DNA from 2 places in the Planococcus beijingensis genome. Region 2 is predicted to be linked to the other one. Evidence: predicted binding sites of a transcription regulator. Region 2 holds the regulator's gene; the other holds the start of a gene.
The links. Region 2 encodes NrdR, which represses ribonucleotide reductase genes. Its sites were predicted from a motif close to AACACNATATATNGTGTT; they were not measured.
Positions count from the first base shown of each region.

Region 1 (3,322 bases), 210 kb from region 2:
GCTACGACTTTTTGCCCGTAAGCTGCTGCATTGGTTTTTTCATTGGCATTGTCAATGAAGAAAATACCCGGTTCTGCTGAATAGGTAGCACAAATATTAATCAGGTTCCACAGTTCGCGTGCTTTCATCGTACGGTAAACACGGACACCATGGCCCATGCGTTCCCATTCACGGACATCGCCGACTTCCTGCCATTTTTCATTGTAGACAGCCATCTCTTCTTTTGAATACGACTCTACTGCAGGGAAGCGCAGATCGAAGTCTGCATCATTTTCCACTGCTGTCATGAAATCGCTGGTCAATGTGACGGAAATATTGGCGCCTGTCAGGAATTCTTCGTTGTGGACTGAATAAGTTCCGCCATCACGCAGCTTGGTTTCAGCATCGCGCATAATTTTTTCATTGAATCCGCCCATTCCAGGAATCGCACGGTAATTCAGGATCCCTTGGTACATTGCATCTTCCTGCTCTGTCAAAGGTTTGAATTTCAATTTGTCGTGAGCCAATTTTTTGATGGTCTCATCTTCTGTGTTCTCAATCAAATAACGAAGAATGCGCGGGTTCTGCATTTTCGAAATGATGAATTCTGCAATATCCGGATGCCAGTCAGCCAGCATGATCATCTGTGCGCCTCGGCGTGAACCGCCCTGCTCAACAAGATGCGTCAATTTAGCGATATCATCCAGCCACGAAACAGAACCTGATGATTTGCCGTTGACACCGCGTGCCAAGGTGTTGCGCGGGCGAAGTGTCGAACCATTTGTTCCGACACCGCCGCCGCGGCTCATGATTTCCATCACTTGTTTACGGTGATCGGAAATGCCTTCACGCGAATCTGCCACGAACGGCATTACGTAACAGTTGAAGTACGTAACGTCCGTATCAGCACCCGCTCCATATAGGACACGTCCAGCCGGAATGAATTTCAATCCAACCAATTGCTGATAGAATTTTTCAAACCATTCCTGGCGCTTTTCAGCTGTTTCTTCTACAGAGGCAAGGCCCGTTGCATTGCGTTTGGCGATCTGCTCGTAAAACACTTCAAGCGGTTTTTCAATCACGTCGATCGGGCGATTGACGATGCCTGCCTGCTGCTCTTCCGGTTTGTCGATTGCACTTCTGTAATCTTCTTCGATCCAAACCTGTGCTTTATTGGCCTGGTGATCGATGGAAACGATGTAGCCAAGGCCGCGCGCCGGGAATTTCGGATCTTCTTTGACAGTCAATACAACAAAATCGCCTGCCTTAAGTGTTTTCTTCTCCGTGTCCTTAAAGGAATAACGGTCGATCATCACGAGGCGCGATACACCTTTATGCGTCAGTTTCATGTCAGGAGTAATTGCATGTACCTGGGGAAACGATTCGATATCTTTGTTTAAAGCTCTTGCATTCAACGAATATTGGGATTGTGTGGCGGAAACCATTTGACAATTCCTCCTTTGTGTTATATGGAGTTAGATACTATATATAGTATTAATTCAATTCCCATCATACTATATGTTGAAACTTCTTTTCAATAACAATTTTCTGATGGAAACTTTTGAGGCAATGAAAAGCTTTATTTACCAACGTTTCCAGCTTTAGAAATCTACAAAATGAGCCTAAAGACTCTCAAGCGCGGAAATTCCATTCAGAATTCCCGTATTTTATTTTTTCCAAAGCCTTGACATCCGCCAATTGTTGTTCGGTCAAATTGTAGGATTCCAGACTGATTGACAAGGCCTGTTCGAAACCGGCTTTAAACGCATGGATACACTCTTCCGGCGTCACGGGTTTTTCGCGGAGCGAATTGATCGATACTGCTTTTTCCGGAATTTTGCTGCGCATGCGCTCTTTGGCAGCTTCACTGGAAAACTTGAAAACCGACAATAGCTTCTCGGCATCCAGATCTATCAGTATAGCACCATGTTGCAGGATGACGCCTTTTTGGCGCGTTTGGGCACTGCCCGCTACTTTCTTTCCTTCTACGACCATTTCATACCAGCTCGGTGCATCGAAACAAACCGCTGATTTCGGTTTTTTCAAATCGGCCCGTTTTTCTTCTGTATCCGGCACCGAGAAATAGGCGTCCAACCCCAAATTTTTAAACCCTTCCAACAACCCTTCGCTCAATACGCGATAAGCTTCTGTTACGGTTTCGGGCATCTCCGGGTAATCTTCACTGACGATGATGCTATATGTAAGTTCATGCTCATGGAGAACACCTCTGCCTCCTGTAGGCCGACGGACAAATCCAAGGCCAAGCCGGTCGACGGCTTCCATATCAATTTCTTTTTCTACGTTCTGAAAATAACCGATCGATAAGGCAGCAGGCTGCCAGCTGTAAAAACGGATGACGGGCGGAATAAGCCCTTCACTATGCCATGCCAGCAAGGCTTCATCAAGCGCCATGTTGAACGCCGGACTGCCGGCACCGGAATTTATAAAAATCCATTTTGGATATTTCACAAGATCGCCTCCTATTTCCGATAATTAGTGTAACATTGGCATTGAATATCCGTCATCTCTTCTCTTATAATAAAGGAAGATGAGAAAGGGGCAAGAACATTGGAATTTCTGTACATCACGATCGCCATCGTATTGGCAATCATCATTTACGCGGTCATTTCTTATTTCCGCATCAAAAAAGCTGTCACTAACCTGACACAGGAGCAATTTATCGAAGGCTACCGCAGAGCACAATTGATTGATGTGCGCGAACCGAAAGATTTTGCAGCTGGCCATATTCTGGGAGCGCGCAATATTCCGCAGACGCAATTGCGCCAACGCTATAAGGAAATCCGTGCAGACAAGCCGGTTTACCTGTATGACCAAAACGGAGCACGCAGTGGACGGGTAGCTATTTTCCTTAAGAAAAAAGGCTACAATCAATTGTTCCAGCTTCAAGGCGGTTTCAAGCAATGGACCGGAAAAATCAAATCCAAATCCTAGGCTTCAAAAACCCTTTCTTAACCGGAAGGGTTTTCTCTATTTGCTAGGCTAATAAAAAAGTAGACAAGACGCTCTCCATCTTACCCCTCACTTAAATAATGCGGTTAGCGGTTTCTTGAAGCGCACACAAAGCGATTTACAGGCTTCCGGGTAGTATCTCGTCGACAAATATAACTTCCCCAATCAAGCGACGATGTTGAGACAGTTCCATTAGAAAAGCGTGGAAGCCAAGTGGCTTCCACGCTTTTAATTCATTTCCCTGCAGCAACCGAACGATACAGCTGCGAATTATTGTATTTTATTCAGCTTTATAATAACGGAGCACAGGCTGGCGCGCCGCTTTTGTTTCATCCAAACGGTTGATGACAGTGGTATGCGGTGCATTTTGGAC
Region 1 covers NZ_JADHDZ010000002.1:221,493-224,814, reverse strand. The annotation lists gene IRE19_RS07315 (vitamin B12-dependent ribonucleotide reductase) at 1-1,424, opposite strand, end outside; gene IRE19_RS07310 (lipoate--protein ligase family protein) at 1,612-2,448, opposite strand; gene IRE19_RS07305 (rhodanese-like domain-containing protein) at 2,548-2,931, shown strand; gene gcvPB (aminomethyl-transferring glycine dehydrogenase subunit GcvPB) at 3,230-3,322, opposite strand, start outside.
Region 1: IRE19_RS07315 (vitamin B12-dependent ribonucleotide reductase) is a predicted target of NrdR. The motif match lies at 1,458-1,475, and genes of this name have one in related genera.

Region 2 (3,322 bases):
CCAGCTGAAACCCTGGCGCATTTGATTAAGTATGACACAAATCACGGCACCTTCGCAGGTGACGTATCTTCAGAAGAGGATGCATTAATTGTTAACGGGAAACGTGTTCAATTGGTAAGCGAACGCAATCCTTTGAATCTGCCATGGAAAGAAATGGGCATTGATATTGTCATTGAAGCGACAGGCAAATTCAATTCACGCGAGAAAGCGGCTCAGCATTTAGAAGCAGGAGCTAAGAAAGTCATTTTGACGGCACCTGGCAAAAAAGAGGATATCACGATCGTTATGGGCGTCAACGATGAAAAGTTGGATATCGACCAACATGACATCATCTCCAATGCAAGCTGCACAACAAACTGTCTTGCGCCTGTTGTCAAAGTGCTCCATGACAAATTTGGCATCGAAAACGGTTTGATGACGACAATCCACTCTTACACAAATGACCAGCAGAACTTAGATAACCCGCATAAAGATCTTCGCCGGGCACGGGCATGTGCACAATCCATCATTCCAACTTCTACAGGTGCTGCGAAAGCGTTATCATTAGTATTGCCTGAATTACAGGGCAAACTTCATGGTATGGCATTGCGTGTACCGACACCGAATGTATCTCTTGTGGATTTGGTAGTTGACCTGGAGACAGGAGTGACCATCGAAGAAGTCAATCAGGCTTTTGTCGAAGCATCTGAAAATGGTTTAGCTGGAATTTTAAGCTTAACGATGGAGCCGTTGGTTTCTGTCGACTTCAACAGCAATCCTAGTTCAGCGATTATAGACGGTTTGTCGACAATGGTCATTGGTGACCGGAAAGTGAAAGTTCTGGCATGGTATGACAACGAATGGGGCTATTCAGCCCGTGTCATCGATTTGACCAAGAAAGTTGCTCAGGCTATGGTACTGGTATCTAAATAAGGTCTTACATCCCGTTTCTTCCAGAACGTCTGGAGAAACGGGGTTTTTTTATGGGAAATTTAATGAAAGTTTTTCAATATCCAAAAGATATTATTATTGCAATTGCGATAAATCCGTTTTATACTATGAATCGTAGTTGAAAAACGACTACCACTTCTGAATTTCCATCATGTACCTCGGAATTAGGAGCGTAAGATTTTTATTCACATGACTGCTTAAAGGGTTAGGACCTCTTTGGACTAACTTTCCCCCGTGGTAGTCAACTTTGAATATTTTGCGCAAAAAACAAAATGATATCAAAGGGGGAAAACGAACCATGGAAACAATGGGACGTCACGTAATTGCAGAACTTTGGCAGTGTGATTTTGACAAATTAAACGATATGGATTTTATCGAACAAACTTTTGTTGATGCTGCACTCAAATCTGGAGCTGAAGTAAGAGAGGTAGCTTTTCATAAATTCGCGCCACAAGGTGTCAGCGGAGTTGTGATCATCTCTGAATCTCACTTAACCATCCACAGCTTCCCGGAACACGGCTATGCAAGTGTAGATGTTTATACTTGCGGCGATTTAGATCCAACTATTGCAGCGAAATATATCGCAGAAGCGCTAGGGTCAACCTCAAGTGAGCTTGTCGAAATTCCGCGCGGTATGGGTCCAGTCAGTGTTGAGAAATCCAAAGTTTCAGTAACTGTATAATCCATTTAACAAAAAACACTAAGCAGGGGACAAAATCCTCTGCTTTTTCTATTTTCCCAATGAATTTTTGTTATACTAGATACACTAGATAGAGAAGTTAGGGAGATGTCGAAATGAAATGTCCAGCTTGCCAACATAACGGCACACGTGTTGTCGATTCGCGGCCAATCGATGAAATGAAGTCAATCAGAAGGCGCAGAGAATGTGAGTCATGCGGTTACCGCTTTACCACTTTCGAAAAAGTCGAAGAAATGCCGCTGATTGTCGTCAAAAAAGATGGGTCACGTGAAGAGTTCAGCCGTGAAAAAGTATTGCGGGGCTTAATTCGTGCTTGCGAAAAACGGCCGGTATCTTTGGAAGTATTGGAAGAAGTCGTCTTTACGATCGAGAAAGACCTGCGCCGAGCAGGCAACCCGGAAGTGAAATCCGAAGAAGTCGGTGAATTGGTCATGAACCGGCTGGCAACAATCGATGAAGTGGCATATGTGCGCTTCGCCTCTGTTTACCGCCAATTCAAAGACATTACAGTCTTTATCGACGAACTGAAGGATTTGCTCAATAAAAGTCCGGAAGATAAGAAAAGCGAATAAGGCGGTGACTTATGACTGCGTATTATAAAGAATTACAAGCTGCTGATCCGTATCGGATCCGCTTGCCGTACCCGTTCTCAAATTATGACCGGCAATTGTTGACGATGCTGTATCAGCCGATGATTGGAGCGGAAGCCATCGCGTTGTATTTGACGCTGTGGGCGGAAGCAGAAGGCGCTAAGGAAGAGGCAACGCATTACACGCTGATGAATACATTGGGAAAACCCATCGCGAAAATTTTTGAAGCAAGAATTCAATTGGAAGCGATCGGTTTGCTGAAAACTTATCGGAAAAACACGGACGACCGCTGCTTTATCTATGAGTTATGTCCGCCGTTAGACCCGAAAACCTTTTTTATGGATCCTTTGTTGTCGATGTTCCTATTCAGCAAAATCGGTGAAACGTCTTATCGCCGTGTACGCGATCGTTTTCTTGTGCACAATGAAATCCCTTCGGATTTTGACGAAGTGTCGCGGACGTTCACGGATATTTTCCAGCCTGTCCATGCGAAAGCAGGATATCCTCCGGCACAGGAGGATTTGCAGGAACGGAAAAAAGGTGGATACGAATCTGATTTCGAGTTTGATTTTACTTTGCTTCGCCAAGGACTGTCAGAACAGCTGGTGCCTCGGCGAGTTTTGACCGCTGTCATCAGAGAGTTCATTTCCAAACTGGCTTACCTGTATGGATGGGGGCCATTGGAAATGCAAAAAGTGGTTTTGCTGGCGATTGAAGACGATTACCGTTTAACGGTGGAGGGGCTGAAACGAGCAGCATCCGAGTACTATAAATTGACAGTTTCCACTACTGCTCCTCAGCTCGTCCAAATGCAGAAGGAAACTCCGAAACTGCCGGAAACAGAAGGAGAGGAGGTTCCGAAAACCAAACAGGACGAATTGCTGGCCTATTTGGAAACGGCGCCACCGATTCAAGTGCTCCGCGACATCGCTGATGGCAACGAACCGCTGCCGGCAGATGTCCAGCTGGCCAATCAGTTGGTGGTAACCCATGGCATGAAGCCGGCTGTCGTCAATGTGCTGCTCCAGTATGTACTCTTGCGTACTGATATGAAACTGACAAAAGCGTACGTGGAAAAAATCGCTTCGCATTGGCTGCGCAA
Region 2 covers NZ_JADHDZ010000002.1:13,514-16,835, forward strand. The annotation lists gene IRE19_RS06265 (glyceraldehyde-3-phosphate dehydrogenase) at 1-912, shown strand, start outside; gene speD (adenosylmethionine decarboxylase) at 1,229-1,612, shown strand; gene nrdR (transcriptional regulator NrdR) at 1,726-2,202, shown strand; gene IRE19_RS06280 (replication initiation and membrane attachment family protein) at 2,214-3,322, shown strand, end outside.